DNA from 3 places in the Hydrogenophaga aquatica genome. Region 2 is predicted to be linked to each of the others. Evidence: predicted binding sites of a transcription regulator. Region 2 holds the regulator's gene; each other region holds the start of a gene.

Region 1 (4,337 bases), on a different contig from region 2:
GTCAACCTGCCCATGCCGCGCGGTACAGGGCCTGACAAATGGTTCGAGACCCTGGCTCACGGCCTGCAGGCAGTGGCCCGCCATGGTGCGCAGGCGCTGGTGGTGTCGCTGGGGGTGGATACCTACGAGGGCGACCCGATCTCGGGCTTCCACCTGCGCAGCGACGACTACTTCCGCATGGGCGAAGCCCTGGCCGGCGCGGGCTTGCCCACGGTGTTTGTGTTCGAGGGCGGCTACGCCGTCGCGGCCATCGGCGTGAACGTGGTCAACACGCTCGAAGGCTTCCTGGCGGCTGCGCGCTGACGCTGCAGCCCCGGCCGCTCAGGTGGCGTAGACGCTGTCCAGCGAACGGAAGCCTTTGACCTCGATCGGGTTGCCGAACGGGTCCAGGAAGAACATGGTCCATTGTTCGCCGGGCTGGCCCTCGAAGCGCACCTGAGGCTCCAGCACGAAAGCCACGCCAGCGCCACGCAGGCGTTCAGCCATGGCCTGCCAGTCGGGCAGCGCCAGGATCAGGCCGAAGTGGGGCATGGGCACCAAGTGGTCACCCACGTGCCCGGTGTTCGCGGTGGCGAAGGGTTGCCCCAGGTGCAGCGATATCTGGTGCCCGTAGAAGTCGAAATCGACCCATGTGCCGGTGCTGCGGCCTTCCGTGCAACCCAGCACCCCGCCGTAGAAGCGGCGGGCGGTGTCCAGGTCGGTGACGTTGAAGGCGAAATGGAAGAGACTGCGCATGCGAAAGAGGATAGCAGCTCTGGCCAGCCAGCCGGGGCTTACAGGCTGGGAGGAACCACGCCGCCCTTGGCACGCTCGGCCTTGTCCTGGCAGGCAAGGCAGCGCAAGGTGGTGGGGCTGGCATGCAGACGGGCCGTGGGAATGTCCACGCCGCAGTCGATGCACAGGCCGTACTGACCGGATTCGATGCGTTTGAGCGCCTCGTCGATGGCGGTCAACTCGGCCGATTCGCGTTCGTCCAGCGCCATGGCCAGGTTGCGCTCCCCGTCAACCTGCGTCCAGTCACCGCTTTGCACGTCGTGCCGGTCACCTGCTGCCTCTGCGCGCCCGATCTTTCCGCCGCGTTGCGCCCGGATCTGCGCGATCACATCGCTGCGCATCTGTTGCAACTGCTGAGCAAAGGTGTCGGAAATGTTCTGGCTCATGGGTGAATACTCCTGATGTGAAACGCGGCAGAACGGCCTGCGTTCCATTGCTCATTATGTTGAGGTATGGCGTCTTCCGGTGTGTTGATACACGTCAAGCTGTGGCATGCTTACGAACACGGCCCCACACGGAGACCTCGATGAGCACCCCCGACATGAACGCCTTTGCCAAGTACATTCCCGGTTTCGAGTTCCTCCAGAACCTGACCCGGCAGGCTGCGGCTGGGGGCACCCCCGATCTGCAGTCGGGCGTGCCAGGCATGCCGCCCCTGAGCCAGTGGGTGGCGCCCGTCTTTGACGTGGAGGAGCTGGACAAACGCATCCAGGACATGAAGGCCGTGCACTTCTGGCTGGAGCAGAACACCAAGGCGCTGGGGGCCACCATCCAGGCGCTGGAGGTGCAGCGCATGACGCTGGCCACGCTCAAGGGCATGAACGTGAGTCTGGCGGAGATGGCCGATGCCTTCAAGATGAAGCCCGAGGCCAAGGCAGCGCAGGAGCCACCGGTGCAGCCATCCACCCCGCCAGAGCCCGAAGGCGGAGACGCGGTTGCTGGCGGGCCAGCCGTGGACCCGATGCAGTGGTGGAACGCGCTGACGCAGCAGTTCCAGACGATTGCGGGAGAGGCCATGCGCGACATGACCGACCAAGCCACGCGTACCGCCGAGCAGATGGCACAGACCATGCAGCAGGCCAGTGCTGCGGCGACCGGCCAGACGGATGCTTCGGCGGGCCAGGCCAAAACAGCCGCCACCAGGAAAACCGCCAGCAAGACGGCCCGCAAGGCTTCGTCCAAGCGCGCGCCGGCACAGGCCAAACCCAAGGCGGGCACCCGAGCGCCAAGGTCCGCGCCCAAACCATGAAGCTGTTTCCGTACGCCCACGCCACCCACCCGCAATGGCGCATGGCCGCCGCGCTGGTGCTGGCGCAACTGCGTGCGCAGATGGTGTTGCCCGGTCATGCGAGCGGCCCGGGGCTCGCGCTGCTTTACATCACCGACCACTACGCCGCCGAAGCCCAGGACATTCTGGACCACCTGAGCGCGGCCTTGCCCGAAGTGAACGACTGGGTGGGTACCGTGGGCGTGGGCATCTGTGCCAACAACGCCGAGTATTTTGACGAACCTGCTCTGGCGGTGATGCTGTGCGACCTGTCGCCCGACCAGTACCGCGTGTTCAGCGGCGTGGCACCCCTGCCCGCCGCCCAGGGGGCTGGCGGCTTCACGGCGCAGACGGCATTGCTGCACGCCGATGGCGCCACGCCGGATGTGGCCGAACTCATCGCCGAGATGGCCGAACGCACCGCCACGGGGTATGTGTTTGGCGGCCTGGCTTCGAGCCGAGGCGCCTCCATCCAGTTCGCGCGTTCCAGCCGGGGCGCGCTGGCTGGCAGTGGACAGCGTGGCGCGGCGGGAGTGTTCCATGGCGGACTCAGTGGCGTGGCCTTTGGCCCGCAGGTGGCGCTGGTGTCGCGCGTCACGCAGGGTGTGCGGCCCGTATCTCCCACTCATACCGTTGACCGTGCCGATGGCAACGTGGTGCTCAAGCTCGATGGGCAGGACGCGCTGGACGTGCTCCTGCAGGATCTGGATATTTCCCTGGAGGAGCCGCAAACCGCAGTGGCAAGGTTGCGGCAGACGCTGGTGGGCATGGCTCCCGGCCGCAGCCAGACGCCAAGCCAGGTGGCGGGCCGTGTGCCTGCGGCGTTTGGCGAGGACGTGCTGGTGCGCCACCTGATCGGCCTGGACCCGGGGCGCCGGGGCATTGCCGTGGCCGACCGGGTGGAATCAGGCACGCGCCTGACTTTCTGCGAGCGTCACGTGCAGGCGGCGCGCGCCGATCTCATGCGCATCTGCGCCGAGATACGCGAGGAGCTGGAGCCCGAGGAGCTGCCGGTGGAAACGGCGATGGCACTGGCCGACCATGAGGTGCGCGCCTTGCCCCACCCCGCGCGCCGCATCGCCGGTGCCTTGTACATCAGCTGCAGCGGTCGTGGCGGCCCCCACTTTGGCGGGCCGAGCGCCGAGTTGCAGATCGTTCGCCATGCCTTGGGTGACGTGCCTCTGGTGGGGTTCTTTGCCGGAGGCGAGATCGCCCACCACCGCCTGTACGGTTACACCGGGGTACTCACGGTGTTCACCAGCGCGGCTGAGTGACGCGGGCCGGCTCCCGGCGGTGCTGACGCCGGTGCGTCCCAGGCCCTGCGGCACAATGCTGCCCACCACGGGGGTGGCGCACCGAAGCCGCCCGTGCACAGGAGGAAGTCCTACCCATGAGCCATGCGTCCACCCGCCACGAGGGCGGGCAATTCAGCCTGCTCGGGCAGCGCCGCTTCGCGCCCTTCTTCTGGACCCAGTTTCTCGGCGCCGCCAACGACAACCTGTTCAAGTTCGCGTTCACCGTGCTGGTGACCTACCAGCTGCAGGTGCAGTGGCTACCGGCCGAACTGGCGGGCCTGGTCATCGGGGCGCTGTTCATCCTGCCATTCCTGCTCTTTTCCGCCACCAGCGGGCAGATGGCCGACAAGTACGACCGGCGTCTGCTCATCGTCTGGCTCAAACGCACCGAGTTCCTCGTCATGGCCGTGGCGGCCTGGGGGTTTTTCGCCCAGAACATCCCTGTGCTGCTGGCGTCCATCTTCCTTATGGGTACGCAGTCGGCGGTGTTTGGTCCGGTCAAGTACGCCTACTTGCCGCAGCATCTGACCGAGCGTGAGCTGACCGGTGGCAATGGCGTGGTGGAGATGGGCACCTTTGTCGCCATCCTGCTGGGCAATGTGGCGGGCGGTCTCATCATCGCGGTGCCCGAGATCGGCGCACACCACGTAGGCTTCACCTGCATGGGGCTGGCCGTTCTGGGGCGCGTGGCGGCGCAGTACATACCGGCATCGCCAGCCATGGACCCTGGCCTGCGCATCAACTGGAACCCGTTGAGCGAGACCTGGCGCAACCTGAAGCTGGCACATGGCAACCTGGTGGTGTTCCGCTCGGTGCTTGGCATCAGCTGGATGTGGTTCTTCGGCGCGGTGTTCCTCAGTCTTTTCCCCGCGTTCGCCAAGGACGTGCTGCACGGGAATGAGCAAGTGGCCTCGCTGCTGCTGGTGGTGTTTTCCATCGGCATCGGCACAGGCTCGCTCTTGTGCGAGGTGCTGAGCCGCCGCCACGTGGAGATCGGTCTG
Region 2 (4,337 bases):
CCTGTGGGTCGCGTTTGGCCTGTGGACGGGCCTCACTTTCGTCGGTTACTTCACACCTATCCGCGAACTGGGCGCTGCGGTGATGTCCTGGGACCTTGGCCCCTGGCAGACGTTCTGGATCTTCTTCTACGGCTTTGCCACGTACGGCAACGCGGGCTTCATGCGCGAGCAGGTCTGCAAGTACATGTGCCCTTACGCACGCTTCCAGAGCGCCATGTTCGACAAGGACACCATGATCGTCACCTACGACGAGAAACGTGGTGAGCCTCGTGGCGCGCGCTCCAAGAAGGCTGACCCAGCCTCGCTGGGCTTGGGTGCGTGTGTCGACTGCACACTTTGCGTGCAGGTGTGCCCCACGGGCATCGACATCCGCAAGGGCCTGCAGTACGAGTGCATCGGCTGCGGCGCCTGCATCGACGTCTGCGACGACGTCATGGACAAGATGTCCTATCCCCGCGGTCTGATCAAGTACTCGACCCAGAACGGCATGACGAACAACTGGTCCCGTGCCCAGATGATCAGGCGTGGCCTGCGGCCCCGCGTGCTGGTGTATTCGGGCATCCTGCTTGCCATCTGCGTCGCCCTGGGTGTCAGCCTGTTCCTGCGCACCCCGCTCAAGGTGGACGTGATCCGTGACCGGGGAGCTCTGGCGCGCATGGTCGAGCAGGGCCGCATCGAAAACGTTTTCCGCCTGCAGGTGATGAACGCCACCGAGGCAAAGCAGCATTACGACATCTCGGTCTCGGGTTTGCCCGGGATAACCATCGCGTCCGAACCTTCTGTTGAAGTGTTGCCCACCGAAGTCCGTTCTGTTGCAGTGCGTGTACAGGTGCCGCCTAACAGCTCGGAGCCCGGTTCACACCCTATCCAGTTCGAGATCAAGGCCGCTGGTGACAGCGCCATCCAGGTCAAGGAAAAATCGGTTTTCCTGATCCCTCGCTAACCGCACATACGCCTGAAAGCCCCGTGTCATGAGTACCGCAGCCCCCGCCCCCACGGCATCTCCCGCGCCAGCCCGTTCGGGCCGCCCCTGGTACAAGGAGCCTTACGTCTGGATGGTGCTGGGTGGGCCCTTGCTGGTCGTTGTGGCGGGCATTTACACGGTCGTGCTCGCCGTGCGGCATCCCGATCCGGTGCTGCAGCGCAAGCCGCAAGTTCAGGTTGACGAAGCCGCCCTGCAGCGGCTCTCGCCAGAGGAACGTACCGCGGCCGAGCTCAGCGTGATGCCCGCGGGCAAGGCTCGAAACCACGTGGTTTCGCCTACACTACCCAAAGACGAATAATGCCTGCCGACGTTGGACAGGCACACAAGAGGAGACCGATGATGCTTGCTCAACGATTGATGTGGATCGCGTGGCCTGCCTTCCTGGTGGCAGGGGTGATCGAGATGGTGGTCTTTGCACTGGTCGATCCCAGTGAGCTGCATTGGGGCGGACAGCCGCTCGAGCTATCACGCCAGGCAACCTATACCGTTGCCTTCTTTTTCTTCTGGGCCATGACCTTTGCGTCCAGCGCCCTCACCACCTTGCTGTCGCAGTCGCCCTTCGAGGTCAACCGCTGCCCGGTTGAACCAGACGAACGGCCCAAGGATTGCGCCAGGAACTGCTGCTGAGCCTCAGATTTCCTGTTGCTGCTGGGCGTTGACGATGCTGCTCAGCGCCTGCGTGTCCTTGATGTGGACGTAGCGCTGTTTCACCTCGATGATGCCTTCGTCCATGAATTTCGAGAACGTCCGGCTCACCGTTTCCAGCTTCATGCCCAGATAGCTCCCGATCTCCTCGCGGGTCATCCGCAGGATCAGCTCGGACTGAGAGAACCCCCTGGCATGGAGGCGCTGAACAAGGTTGAGCAGGAACGCGGCCAGCCGTTCCTCTGCGCGCATGCTGCCCAGCAGCAGCATCACGCCATGATCCCGCACGATCTCGCGGCTCATGATCTTGTGCACATGGTGCTGCAAGGTGCTGAACTCCCGGGACAATTGTTCGAGCTTGTCGAACGGCAGGACACAGACCTCGGCATCCTCCAGGGCAATCGCGTCGCAGGAATGCTTGTCGTTGACGATGCCGTCGAGCCCGATGATCTCGCCCGTCATCTGGAAGCCCGTCACCTGGTCACGGCCGTCCGCGGTGGTGATGCTGGTCTTGAAGAAGCCAGACCGCACGGCGTAAAGCGATGTGAAGCTGTCGCCCACGTTGAAGAGCGACGAGCCCCGCTTGACGCGGCGCCGGGTCGAGATGACGGTGTCGAGCTTGTCCATCTCGCTGGCGTTCAGTCCCATGGGCAGGCACAACTCCCGAAGGTTGCAGCTGGAACAGGCGACTTTGATGCTTTGGATATCCATAAGTAAAGGCTGGTGCAGGCGTGAGCTTAACCCATAGCTCTCACAGGTGCGAAATTCTGCCCGCCCTGTGGGGAATCTTTGACTCACGTCAATGGCAAGACTCAGCCCATGCGGCACAGTTCAACAAAATCTGGAGATATTGCCTGTGAACCATGTGATCGACGAGCAACTGCTGCAACGGTTTGACGTGCCGGGGCCGCGTTACACCTCGTACCCGACGGCCGACCGCTTCGTGGAGGCGTTCACCGAGAAAGACTATGTGCAGGCGCTGGAGCAGCGCCGCGCCGGTTCTCTGGCTCTGCCTCTGTCACTGTACGTCCACATTCCTTTTTGCGAGTCTCTCTGCTATTACTGCGCCTGCAACAAGGTGATCACCAAGCATCACAGCAAGGCGGCGGAGTACCTGCGCTACCTTTCGCGCGAGCTGGAGTTGCAGGTTGAGCACTTCGGCCGGGGACACAGCGTGTCGCAGTTGCACCTGGGCGGCGGTACCCCAACGTTCCTCAGCGACGACGAACTGTCTGACCTGCTGGCCATGGTTCGCAGACATTTCAATCTCGTGCCCGGCGGTGAGTACTCGGTCGAGGTGGACCCCCGGACGGTGACCGTGCAGCGCCTGGAGCACCTGCACCGCCTGGGCTTCAACCGCCTCAGCTTCGGTGTGCAGGATTTCGATCCCACGGTGCAGAAAGCCGTTCACCGGGTGCAGCCGGCAGAGCAGGTGTTCGCGCTGGTCGAGGCAGCGCGCCTCATCGGTTTTGAATCCGTCAACGTCGATCTGATCTACGGCCTGCCCCTGCAGACGCCGGAGTCGTTCCGGCACACGCTGGAGCAGGTCAAGGCGTTGCGGCCCGAGCGCATTGCGCTCTACGCATATGCCCACCTGCCTGCGCGTTTCAAACCTCAGCGCCGCATCCTGACGGCGGAGCTGCCGAGCCCGGCCGAGAAGCTGTCCATGCTGTCCATCTCGTTGGACATGTTCAGCGAGGCCGGGTACGTGTACGTGGGTATGGACCATTTTGCCCTGCCGGACGATGCCCTGGCCGTGGCCAAACGTCAGGGGCGCCTGCACCGCAATTTTCAAGGGTACAGCACGCAGCCTGACTGCGACCTGATCGCGCTGGGCGTCTCGGCCATCGGCCGCATCGGCGCCACCTACAGCCAGAATGCCAAGACGCTGGAGGAGTATTACGACGCGCTCGATCAGGGCCGCCTGCCCATCGTGCGCGGTCTGGCGCTCAACCGTGACGATGCGCTGCGCCGCAGTGTCATCATGGCCATCATGTGCCAGGGGGCGGTCGACTTCGAGTCCATCAACCTGGGCCATCTGGTCGATTTTCGAACCTACTTTGCCCGCGAGCTGGAGCGCCTGCAGCCCATGCAGGAATGGGGTCTGGTCCAGATCAACGCCGACAGCATCGAGGTGACGGCAGCGGGCTGGTACCTGGTGCGTGCCATTGCGATGGTGTTCGACAAATACCTGCAGGTGGATCAGGACCGCGCGAGGTTTTCCAAGATCATCTGAACGCAGGTCCGGCCGCGCTGCTACAGTTCCCGCATGCTCAGTTCCATGACAGTGTCGGCCCTCATGATGGGCCTGGTCGGCGGCCCGCACTGCGTGGCCATGTGCGGGGCGGCCTGCGCAGGCATTGCACGCGCTGCCGAGCCGCGCGGCACCCTGGCCCTGTGGAAGTTCCAGTTCTCGCGGTTGCTGGGCTACAGCCTGATGGGGGCGTTGGCGGGTGGAACCGTGCAGGGCCTGGGCTGGATGGGCCAGCAGACCGCAGTGCTGCGCCCGTTGTGGACCATGATGCACGTGGCGGCTCTCCTTCTCGGGCTGGTTCTGCTGTGGCAGGCCCGTCAACCCGCTTTCATCGACGACTGGGGGCAGCGGCTCTGGCGCAAGGCCAGGCCGGTGATGGCAGGCCTGGGGGGCAAGGCGCCTGTCGTGCTGGGCGTGGGATGGGCGCTCATGCCTTGCGGGCTGCTCTATTCG
Region 3 (4,337 bases), on a different contig from region 2:
GCCTCCGGCGACCTCGCTGTGGTTCAACCTGGAGGTCAGCGCCCAACGCTACCCGGACAAGCCCGCCATCGTCTTCTTCGATCAGGTCACCACCTATGCCGAGTTGCTGCAACAGGCGCGGCGGGTGGGTGCCTGGCTGCACCAGCAGGGTGTGCGGCGCGGGGACCGGGTGATGCTGTTCATGCAGAACTGCCCGCAGTGGATAGCGGCGTATTACGGCGTCCTGTGTGCGAATGCAGTGGTGGTGCCTGTGAACCCGATGAACAAAGCCGACGAGCTGGGGCACTACATCACGGACCCGCAGGCCGCCGTGGCCATTGCGGCGGCCGATCTGGCGCCCGAACTGGCACGTGCCAACGCCGCGCTGCCCTCTGCGCAGCAGCTGCGGCACCTGCTGGTGGTGCATTACCACGATGCCATGCCGCCCGGCTGCCTTGGGCCTGACAGCGACGTGCCCGCCGCGTGGCTCGACTGGCTGGGCACGCGCCATGCCATGCCCGAGCTGCCTGGCGGCACGGTGAGCGACTGGCGCGAGGCCATGGCCTGTACCGGCCCCGTGCCAGAGCCGCTGGCGGGACCGGACGACCTGGCCGTGCTGCCCTACACCAGCGGCACCACAGGGCTGCCCAAGGGCTGCATGCACCCTCACCGCACGCTCATGCACAACGCCGTGGCCTGCGCCCTCTGGACGGGAGGCTCCGCCGACAACGTGGGTCTGCTGGTGGTGCCCATGTTCCACATCACCGGCATGGTGGTGGGCATGCATGCCAGCATCTACGCGGGCTCCACCATGGTCGTCATGCCGCGCTGGGATCGCGATTTGGCCGGGCGCCTGATCTCGCGCTGGCGCGTCACGCACTGGGTGAACATTCCCACCATGATCATCGACCTGCTGGCCAGTCCGAACTTCGCCAGCCACGACCTTTCAAGCCTGATGTTCATTGGCGGAGGCGGCGCGGCCATGCCGCAGGCCGTGGCCCAGCGCCTGTTCGAGCAGTATGGCCTGCGCTATGCCGAGGGCTATGGCCTGACCGAAACCGCTGCGCCGTCTCACAACAACCCGCCGGACCGGCCCAAGCAGCAATGCCTGGGCATTCCCTTCGTCAGTACCGACGCGCGTGTCATCGATCCCGAAACCCTGCGTGAGCTGCCGCCTGGCGAGGCGGGCGAGATCGTGGTGCACGGCCCCGAGGTGTTTGACGGCTACTGGCAACGCCCCGAAGCCACCGCCGCTGCGTTCATCGACATTGACGGCAAGCGCTTCTTCCGCACCGGCGACCTGGGGCGCGTGGACGACGAGGGCTACTTCTTCATCACCGACCGGCTCAAGCGCATGATCAACGCCAGCGGCTACAAGGTCTGGCCTGCCGAGGTGGAGGCGCTCATGTTCAGGCACCCGGCCATCGCCGAGGCCTGCGTCATCGGTACGCGCGACGCCTACCGGGGCGAGTCGGTGAAGGCGGTGGTCGTGCTGCGGGCCGAAGCCCGGGGCACGGTGAGCGAAGAGGCGGTCATGGCGTGGTGTCACGAGCACATGGCGGCTTACAAGGTGCCACGCCAGGTGCAGTTTGTGGACGCGCTGCCCAAGAGCGGCAGCGGCAAGGTCATGTGGCGGCTGTTGCAGGAGGCCGAACTGGCCTGACGGCCACGGCCGCTCAGGGTTTGGGCACGATCGCCCGGTAGGCGTGCCAGGTGGCGTGGCCCAGCACCGGTCCGGCCAGCAGCAGCCCCAGGAACCAGGGCAGCATGGCCAGCACCACGATGGTGGTGATCAGCGCCCCCCAGAGCAGCATCACGCCGGGGTTCTGCAGGCAGGCGCGGATGCTGGTGAGCCCGCTGGAGATGGCGTCGGTCTGCCGGTCCAGGATCATGGGGATGGAGATGGCGCTGGTCACGAAGATCAGCCCGGCGAAGAGGGCGCCCACCACCGTGTAGGTGATGAGGAACTCGATGTTCTCGATGCGCACGAGTTCGGCCAGCAGGTTCTCGGTGGAGGGCATGGTGTTGAACGTCACGGCGAACACCACCAGCGAGGCGCGGCCCCACAGCATCTCCAGGATCAGCAGCACACCGGCAAAGATGGCCATGGTGCCTTTCGTGGGGCGCCATGCGGCCAGGGAGGCACGCAGCGAAGGGCGCCGGCCGTCCTCGATCGCGCGGCTGGCGTCGTAGATGCCCAGGCACAGGAAGGGGCCCATCAGCAGGAAGCCTGCGCTCAGGGCCAGCACATAGGCCGGGGCGGCCTGGAACACGTACCACAGCGCATGGCCCATGACGAAGAAGCAGATCCCGTAGAACAAGCCCACCTTGGGGCAGTTGACGAAGTCTCGCCAACCCAGCGCCAGCCAACGAAAAGGGTCGGCTGCTGAAAGGTCCGCCAGTTTGAGCGAGAAAACGGAGGTTTCTTCCGGGGCATCTCCGTTGGCGGGCTTGCCGAGGGTGTCCTCATCGCGGCGGGGTGGGGTGTCGTCGGCCTGGGCTGGGCTCATGTGAACTCCTGCGGGTATCTGGATTGATATTTCTCAATCATTGAAGATAACCAAACGCTGATGCGGCGGCCTCATGGTTTTCCCGGCCACGGGGCTACACTTGCGACATCATGAGTGCCCATTTCCTGCCGCCCTGCGTTCCCCCGTCCAGAGTCGATGAAACCTTGTCCCGCCAGGGCTTTGCCCTGATGGATGCCCGGTCCGTGCAGGACTGGCTGGCCGTGGGGCCGCAGGATCTGGCTGCGTTGCAGCCCAGCTGGGACGACCTGCCCAGCGACGAATACCTCAAGGATGGCGGGCGCTACCGCCGCCGCCGCCACAGCTGTTTCATCGTGGATGGCGAGAACGTTCAGCAGGTGCCGCACCGCCGCCATTGGCAGCCCCTGGAGTACAACGCCCTGCACGGCGGCATGGAGCGCTGGTTCGAGCCGATGGACCCCGCCACCGTGGCGCTGCCAGCGTGGAAGCGCCTGCTGGTACAGACGGCGGCGGTCACCTCCCGGCTGAAGGGCGCTCAGCGCTGGTTCATCGAGGCGCACCAGTTCCGCATCGACACCACCGACGGCATTGGCCGCCCCACGCCCGAGGGCGCCCACCGCGACGGCATGGAGCTGGTGGCAGTGTTCCTGGTGGGGCGCCACCGCATCAAGGGCGGCGAGAGCCGGGTGTTCGAGGCCCATGGCCCGAACGGCCAGCGCTTCACGCTGACCGAGCCGTGGTCACTGCTGCTGCTGGACGACGAGCGGGTGATCCACGAGACCACCCCCATCCAGCCTGCCGACGCCGATGCGATCGGCTGGCGCGACACCCTGGTGATCACCTGCCGCTCGGGGAGCTTCCAGGGTGATTGAGCCGCTGCGCTCCAAGGCGGCGAAAGTCGCCTTGGGCGCTGCAAAGCGTCACTGCGGCTGGAAGCCGCTTTCCTTGATGATGCGTGCCCAGGTCTGGGTGTAGGCGCGCTCGCGCTGGCCCAGCTGCTCGGCACTCATGTAGCCCACGCTCAAGCCCATGGCGGTGAGCTTGTCCTTCACGCCAGGGGCGGTCAGCGCCTTGGCCACGGCGGCGCCCAGCTGGTCGATCATGGCCTTGGGCGTGCCTGCCGGTGCAAAGATGCCGTAGTAGGGCACGTCCTCGAAGCCGGTGATGCCCAGTTCTGCGAAGGTAGGCACCTCGGGCATGATGGCCTGGCGCTCCTTGCCCATCACCGCCACCACCTGCAGCTTGCCTGCCTTGTGGTTTTCGATGAAGTCGGGAATGGAGCCCACGCCCGCCGGGATCTGATTGCCCAGCATGTCCCCCATCATGGGCGCGCTGCCACGGTAAGGTGCCGCCACCAGGTCGAAACCGTTTTTCCTGGCCAGCACCTGCACCAGGAACTGTGGCACCGAGGCTGGAGCCGGAATGCCCACGGCGCTCTTGCCGCCGTTGTTCTTCACCCAGGTCACGTAGTCTTTGTAGGACTTGGCGGGCGTGCCGCCGGAAAGGGCCAGCGCGTTGACGAAGGTGGCGAAACCCGCCACCGGCACGAAGTCCTTGGCCGGGTCAAACCCCGGGCTCTTCATCACCTGCGGCAGGATGGAGATGCTGTGGTCGTGCGAAAGGAACAGGGTGTGGCCGTCGGCCGGGGCGGCCTTGAGGGCCTGGGCCGCGATCTGCCCGCCCGCGCCTGCCTTGTTGTCCACCACCACCGGGGCGCCCAGGGCTTCCCGCAGCGGCTCGGCAAGGATGCGGGCGATCGCGTCGGTGCCGCCGCCTGCGGGAAAGCCCACCATCAGCTTGATGGGCTGGCTGGACTGCGCCAGCGCAGGGCCCACGCACAGAAGGGAGGCCAGGGCCGTGCAGGCGCCC

The links. The regulator FNR, encoded in region 2, switches genes on or off when oxygen is low (the NO sensors DNR and NnrR bind a similar motif). The targets are predictions, from matches to a motif close to TTGATNNNNATCAA.
Region 1: the regulator FNR is predicted to act here: its motif matches at 1,245-1,258, upstream of ACYVHH_RS06945 (TraR/DksA family transcriptional regulator).
Region 3: the regulator FNR is predicted to act here: its motif matches at 2,513-2,526, upstream of ACYVHH_RS05765 (DUF2189 domain-containing protein).

What each region holds. Positions count from the first base shown of each region.
Region 1 is NZ_BAAGVK010000009.1:68,259-72,595, forward strand. It holds gene ACYVHH_RS06935 (histone deacetylase family protein) at 1-303, shown strand, start outside; gene ACYVHH_RS06940 (VOC family protein) at 322-735, opposite strand; gene ACYVHH_RS06945 (TraR/DksA family transcriptional regulator) at 774-1,160, opposite strand; gene ACYVHH_RS06950 (PhaM family polyhydroxyalkanoate granule multifunctional regulatory protein) at 1,301-2,023, shown strand; gene ACYVHH_RS06955 (FIST signal transduction protein) at 2,020-3,315, shown strand; partial or broken gene ACYVHH_RS06960 (MFS transporter) at 3,432-4,337, shown strand, end outside.
Region 2 is NZ_BAAGVK010000027.1:35,030-39,366, forward strand. It holds gene ccoG (cytochrome c oxidase accessory protein CcoG) at 1-943, shown strand, start outside; gene ACYVHH_RS17575 (nitrogen fixation protein FixH) at 972-1,283, shown strand; gene ACYVHH_RS17580 (hypothetical protein) at 1,325-1,612, shown strand; gene fnr (fumarate/nitrate reduction transcriptional regulator Fnr) at 1,616-2,341, opposite strand; gene hemN (oxygen-independent coproporphyrinogen III oxidase) at 2,487-3,866, shown strand; gene ACYVHH_RS17595 (sulfite exporter TauE/SafE family protein) at 3,912-4,337, shown strand, end outside.
Region 3 is NZ_BAAGVK010000007.1:165,683-170,019, forward strand. It holds gene ACYVHH_RS05760 (long-chain fatty acid--CoA ligase) at 1-1,642, shown strand, start outside; gene ACYVHH_RS05765 (DUF2189 domain-containing protein) at 1,656-2,489, opposite strand; gene ACYVHH_RS05770 (2OG-Fe dioxygenase family protein) at 2,600-3,340, shown strand; gene ACYVHH_RS05775 (Bug family tripartite tricarboxylate transporter substrate binding protein) at 3,389-4,337, opposite strand, start outside.